Regions from separate parts of the Vibrio sp. F13 genome, predicted to be linked through region 1. Evidence: predicted binding sites of a transcription regulator. Region 1 holds the regulator's gene; each other region holds the start of a gene.

Region 1 (2,276 bases):
AAGCCACCAAACATTGAGCGTGATTTTATTTTTCCTAGGGACTCAAATAACTTCATCGAGTCCTTTAGTATCGGTTTATCCATGTTATTTATCTCGGTGTATTTGAACTACGCCACCAAATAAGCAGGTCCGAGAGATTAGCAAAATGTTGCAATTAAATTGTCAATAAGCCGTAAATTACTAAATTATTAGTAGTTACTGCATTTTGCCATCGGTAACCCCGCTACCATACCAACGAGTGGTTTAGGCCGGAAGCTTTGCGTCTCACTCTTTCGAGTGGTTTGCCCTGTGCGTGACTGATTGAATAGAATAAAGTTTTTGTTGAATGAAGCTCACACTTGATATTTCAAAATGTGATACTGCTTCAATTAATGATCTTTCATTTATGCATAAGGGTTCATTATAGTTGCTGATAAAAAAAGCGCACCTAAAGGTGCGCTTGATGAAATTAAACTCGAATTATCAATTAATTTAACGTCTTAACTGTACTTCGTTCAACAATTTCAGGGTGCATTTCGAAGACGCGTTTTTCGTGGTCTTTGTCTTTGATGCGCTCCAATAGAATTTCGAATGCATTCTTACCAACACGACGTTTTGGTTGGTGAACTGTCGTTAACGGCGGAGAGAAGTATTCAGCGAGTTCGATGTTGTCGTAACCGATCACTGAGATATCTTCAGGAATGCGGATGCCTTTTTCTTGCAGTCGGCTCATTAAGCCGAGTGCCATTGTGTCGTTAAAGCAGAATACCGCCGTTGGACGATCTTCCATCTCAACGATTTGTTCTGCAGCAAGAACAGCCGTATCACACTCGAAGTTGCCTTCGATGATCATATTGTCATCTGCAGAAATTTTAGCTTCGTTAAGTGCGCGCTTGTAACCGGCAATACGTTCAACACATGCTGCTTTGTCTAAGTGGCCACTTAAACATGCAATCTTAGAGTGACCGCGTTCAATAAGGTATTTGGTCGCTAGGTAGCCACCTTCTTCAGAGTTATCGATGATCTTATCAGCTTGAGAACTCTCTGGGCCCCAGTCCATAATAACTTTAGGGATGTCAGCGTGACGGTCTAACATCTCTCTTAGTTCTTCAGTTAGGTCAGAACACATAACTAAGATGCCATCTACACGTTTCTCTGCAAGCATTCGAATGTAGTCACGTTGCTTCTCATAGATACCGCCCGTATTACACAGGATCAAAGTGTAACCTTGACGGTAGCAGTAGCTCTCAACACCATCGATAACTTCAGAGAAGAATAGATTAGTTGATTGAGTCACTAGCATGCCGATGGTGCGTGTTGTATTACACTTCAAGCTACGAGCAACAGCACTTGGTGCATAGTTCAGTTCATCTACGGCTTTGTTTACTTTTTCTTGCGTTGCTTCTGCAACAAAGCGAGTTTTATTGATTACGTGAGAAACGGTTGTTGTTGATACGCCGGCTAAGCGAGCGACATCTTTTATAGTGGCCATGGTTTTATCCTATTAGAAGCTACTTTCCCAAAGTACGGAATAAAGTAGCCGTTAAGCTACCTAACTAAGAGCTTAAATTTGTAGGGCTCTTTGGGTACTAAAAGTGCTAAAAAACAAAAAACCGCTATTGAGCGGCTTGTCTTAACACCAAAATGCTCAAAACTATAATAAGCATAGCATTTCGTGAATGTTTCATATTTTATCGTTTGCGGTCACAATTTTAGACTGACTAGAAATTACTCGCAATAAAATTCACCCGGAAATCCGGGTGAATTGTCACATTCTTCTGAATTTATTTAACGAGTCATCCAATAAGCTATTCACCAGCTAAATATTGAGTGTCTAATTGACAGAATGCGAGTAGCAACGATGAGACGGAGGCGTAGAAACCGAATTCATCAACGTCATGACATTTCACGTTGAACTTTGGTAACCAAGTCAGCAGTTGTTGTTCGATAAACTGCTGTTGAGCGGCAAATGAATTCTCTAGTTCTTCTTCAATATTCGTTTCGTTTGAACGAATGATCAAGTTACCAAGGAAATCGAGTTCGATAGCAATGTGGTCTGCTGGCTCTTTTAGATCTTGGTTCACAACTAAGTTGTGCTTAGCCATGATCTCTTCCATATCTTTTGCTGGCTTATCATTCAAAAGGCCAGTTTCGCCGATATACATTGAAGCGTAAGGAAGAGCGCCGTGCTTATCTGTCTTTAAGAAAAGATCGCAAAAGTCTGCAGACAGTTCTAGCTGAGCATCTTCACGAGTTTGTAGGCGGTTCAGCGCATCCACTAACTTATCAATCGCTGG
Region 2 (2,276 bases), 1.4 Mb from region 1:
GTAAGTACGGAAGTAGCCAAGTAGGTTTGGACGACCAAATTCGTTGTTGAATGCCGCGCCACCAAGAGGACCTTCAAGCATGATATCCAGAGCAGTAACGATACGGCTTGGCTTACCAAAGTCAGTTTCCCAAGGTTGAACGAAGTTCGGGATCTTAAGGTTAGATACAGAGAAAGCAACAAGACCCGCTTTTGGCTTACCACCAATACCGGTTGCGCCTTCATCACGGATTTCACCGCCTGAACCTGTCGATGCGCCTGGCCACGGTGAGATTGCCGTTGGGTGGTTGTGCGTTTCAACTTTCATCAAGATGTGTGTTTTTTCTTGGTGGTAGCTGTACTGGCGAGTTTCTGGATCTGGGAAGAAACGACCAACTTCAGAACCTGTCATTACCGCTGCGTTATCTTTATAAGCAGACAGAACATGTTCTGGTGTCGTTTCAAAGGTGTTCTTAATCATCTTGAACAATGATTTTTCTTGCTTAACGCCATCGATAGTCCAATCAGCGTTAAAAATCTTATGACGACAGTGCTCTGAGTTCGCTTGTGCAAACATCATTAGCTCGATGTCCGTCGGGTTACGACCTAGCTTCTCAGTGAAGCTTTCAAGAAGGTAATCAATCTCATCTTCTGCAAGTGCAAGACCTAGGGTAACGTTTGCTTTTTCAAGCGCTTTACGTCCACCAGTTAGTAGGTCAACTTCCGCATAAGGAGCAGGCTCAGCAACGGTAAATAGTGCCGCCGCTGATTCGAAGTCAGTGAAAACCACTTCCATCATACGGTCGTGCAGGATTGCTTTCAGCTCAACAAGTTGAAGTTCAGAAAGTTCAGCAGAGGTTTCAATGTAGAAAGCAGTACCGCGCTCTAGACGTGACACTTTAGCCAGTCCGCAGTTGTGTGCGATATCTGTTGATTTTGAAGACCAAGGCGAGATAGTGCCTGGGCGTGGCGTTGCAAGCAGCAGTAAACCTTCAGGTTCATGCTCTTCAATCGTTGGACCGTAAGTCAGTAGCTTTTCTAGCTTCTCAACTTCAGACTCATCTAGGTCTGCCGTTAGATCAGCAAAGTGGGCAAACTCAGCGTAAATACCTGTTACAGGTAAGCTTAATTCACGACAAAGCTCTAAAAGCTTGTTAACACGAAACTCAGATAGAGCTGGGGAGCCACGCAAAATTCTCATGTGCTTACGTCTCTTATGCAGTTAATTAAGGTAGTATTGGAATAAATTCAGTGGGTTAAAGGAAAAACCTAACTGTTTTCTTCGAAGCTATTCCCGAAGGTTTAAAAACCTATGCCGATCCCACCTCTTCAATGCGAGCGCATTATAAAGCATTTCTTTTTGTGACGTAACACCAAAAGCAACCGTTTGCGTGATTTTTTTTATCTTTCTGCGTAAATGGTACTTTTGCTGCATTTATCACCACTTTTACAACTGTTTAATTAAACCTGCTTTGCCAGCCTTGCGGGGTTTGGTATAAAGGGGCTTCCACTTTTCGAGATTTCATTTTGATGCCTAAATTTACGCTCATCTTTTCGTCTAAATTCATTCTGCTCGTTATCGCTCTGGTTGGGCTCGCGGGATGCCAGATTGAATCTGAACCTAAAAGTGTCCTTGAGCAGATACGAGATCGTGGCATTCTTCGTGTCGGCACCCTAAATAACCAACTCTCTTATTACATCGGTCCTGATGGTCCTGCTGGCTTGGATTACGAATTAGCTCGTGAATTTGCGCAGGAGCTTGGTGTAAAGCTTGAGGTTAAACCCGCTTACCGTTTGTCTGGCTTGTTCCCTGCACTGCAGAAAGGCGAAATCGATCTTATCGCGACCGGCTTAACGCAAAACAACAAACTGACACGAGCTTATCGCGCCGCACCTGCTTATTACTACGTAAGCCAACAGGTCGTATACAAAAAAGGCCAGTGGCGACCGAGAAACCTTGAACAACTGATCAATTTCGAGAATGAGCGTCAGGTTGACTTTGTTAAAGCACAAACTGAATCAGAAGAGGCGGCGTCTACTGACACATTAACGCCATCTTTGGTTGTGGTGAAAGACTCACACTTTGAGCCAACACTAAAGCAGCTGCAGAAAACACACGATGACTTTATCTATGATGCGGTCGGCAATGCTGATATCAACGACCTGCTCAAAGAAGTATCAACAGGCGAACGTTTATTCACAGTGGCCGACTCTATCGAGCTATCACTGGCGCAACGTTTGTACCCAGATGTTGCCTTGGCATTTGAGCTGACAGAAGACCAACCTATCTCTTGGTAC
Region 3 (2,276 bases), 220 kb from region 1:
CGAAGCCTCACGCTGACTGAAGCGGGAGACGTGTTCTATCAACATTGTGAGCAGCTGTTTAACACGGTGAAAGCAGCTCAGATGGATATGGATAGCCAGCGCGATGATATCTCTGGAATACTACGCGTCGGTTTGTCGCAGTCATTTGGCACACTCCATATCATTCCGGCGATTGATCAACTCAGACAGCTTTATCCTCAGTTGAGAATCGAGGTCCACTTGTTCGACTATAAGGTGGACATGATTGAAGAGCGCTTGGATCTCTGGATCACCAACAATGAAGATTTGCCTGAAGGTTACATTGCGCAGCGATTAGCCGACAGTCAGTTTGTGGTGGCTGCGTCACCGGATTATCTGATTAAGGCTGGGACGCCACATGTACCTTCCGATTTGATTGACCATAACTGTCTTATCTATCGCAGCCGTGAACGAGATTACACATCGTGGGCGTTTGACAACGGGCAAGAAAACCTCAGCGTCAAAGTCGCGGGCGATTACTCAGTCGATTTGGCTGAGGCAGTACGAGACGCGGCAGTATCAGGGTGGGGCGTTGCTTATTTGGCGACTTACTTAGTGAAAGAAGAGTTTAGAACGGGCAAGCTCATTCAAGTATTGCCAGAGTGGAGAGCCAGTCAGCTGATGCCATTCTATGCCGTTTACCCGAGCCGAAAGAATATGCCGAAGAAGCTTTCGGCAGTGATTGAGTTCATTAAAGATCATATCGGGTCGCCGACGTATTGGGACAAAAACCTCAAAACTTGCGTTGAACTGCATCGCTAACTGTTTCCTAATCTATAAATATAATTTCCATATGGAAAAAGTACGCTTTTTAATCAAAGTTAATTATTAAAATTCAATAACTTAATTATACTCATAGTTAAATCGTGATTACCCCAACATCACATTAACAACCTCAGCTTGCCGCAAACGATTTCCTCTATAGAATGCGTCGCCTTTCCTACCTACAACTTTTAGGTTGACGCACATGGCTTCCCTACTTGGAATTATCACTATTTTAGTTGCCGCTTGGTTACTATCTACGGACAGAAAAAATATTCCACTAAGAACAGTCTCTTTGGCTTTCTTATTACAAATCTCATTCGCGCTGTTGGTTCTGTATGTACCAATGGGTAAAGAAGCGTTGAATGCAGCCACAGGTGCGGTATCTAGCTTGATCAACTACGGTCAAGAGGGGATTAACTTCCTATTTGGTGGCCTAACGAATAACGGATTTGTTTTCGCGATTAACGTTCTAGGCATCATTATCTTTTTCTCTGCACTGATCTCTGGTTTGTACCACATCGGCTTTATGCCAAAGGTGATCAACCTTATCGGTGGCGCACTACAAAAGTTCTTGGGCACAGGTCGTGCGGAGTCACTGTCTGCGACTGCAAACATTTTCGTTGGCATGATTGAAGCTCCATTGGTGGTTAAGCCTTACTTGAAGCACATGACGGATTCACAACTGTTTGCTGTGATGGTGTGTGGTTTGGCTTCTGTCGCTGGTGGTACGCTAGTGGGTTACGCATCGCTTGGCGTTGATCTAAATTACCTGATCGCAGCTGCATTTATGTCTGCACCTGCTGGCCTATTGATGGCTAAGATCTTAGTACCAGGTAGCGCAGATGACGCTCAAGAAAATATTGAGTCTGACGTTGAAATTCCACGAGCAACAAACGTAGTTGAGGCAATGGCAGATGGGGCTATGTCTGGACTTCGTATTGCCGTTGCGGTGGGTGCGACACTACTTGCCTTTATCAGTGTGATTGCAATGCTGAATGGCTTGCTAGGTATTGTTGGCGGCTGGTTTGGCGTAAACCTAAGCTTCGAACTTATCCTAGGTTATGTGTTTGCACCCGTTGCATGGCTGATCGGTGTACCGTGGTCTGAGGCTGTGGTTGCGGGCTCATTGATCGGTAACAAGATTGTCGTGAACGAGTTCGTGGCTTTCATCCAACTAATGGATGCTAAAGAGGCACTAAGTGAGCACTCGCAAGCGATCGTAACTTTCGCTCTATGTGGCTTTGCTAACATCTCTACCATGGCGATTCTTATCGGTGGTTTGGGCAGCTTAGTTCCAGAGCGTCGTTCTTTCATCTCACAATATGGCTTCAAAGCAATTTGTGCAGGTGTGTTTGCTAACTTAATGAGTGCCGCTATTGCTGGTGTTGTACTTTCTCTATAGCTAACGGATCATGACTTTACTCCCCCTATAGTAAAGTGACTGATTAATCACAATAATATTCGGTTAGCGTGAAAAAGAGAGCCTATAGTGT

The links. The regulator PurR, encoded in region 1, represses purine synthesis genes. The targets are predictions, from matches to a motif close to TNANGNAAACGTTTNCNTNA.
Region 2: a site for PurR is predicted at 1,354-1,373, ahead of purL (phosphoribosylformylglycinamidine synthase). Genes of this name have one in related genera too.
Region 3: a site for PurR is predicted at 920-939, ahead of LMH68_RS12410 (NupC/NupG family nucleoside CNT transporter). Genes of this name have one in related genera too.

The regions. Positions count from the first base shown of each region.
Region 1 is NZ_CP170175.1:2,882,599-2,884,874, forward strand. Features, by position in the region: gene LMH68_RS13330 (TfoX/Sxy family DNA transformation protein) at 1-83, opposite strand, end outside; cyclic di-GMP riboswitch class I at 211-296, opposite strand; gene purR (HTH-type transcriptional repressor PurR) at 467-1,471, opposite strand; gene torD (molecular chaperone TorD) at 1,788-2,276, opposite strand, start outside.
Region 2 is NZ_CP170175.1:1,005,449-1,007,724, forward strand. Features, by position in the region: gene purL (phosphoribosylformylglycinamidine synthase) at 1-1,179, opposite strand, end outside; gene mltF (membrane-bound lytic murein transglycosylase MltF) at 1,509-2,276, shown strand, end outside.
Region 3 is NZ_CP170175.1:2,665,117-2,667,392, forward strand. Features, by position in the region: gene LMH68_RS12405 (LysR family transcriptional regulator) at 1-780, shown strand, start outside; gene LMH68_RS12410 (NupC/NupG family nucleoside CNT transporter) at 986-2,185, shown strand.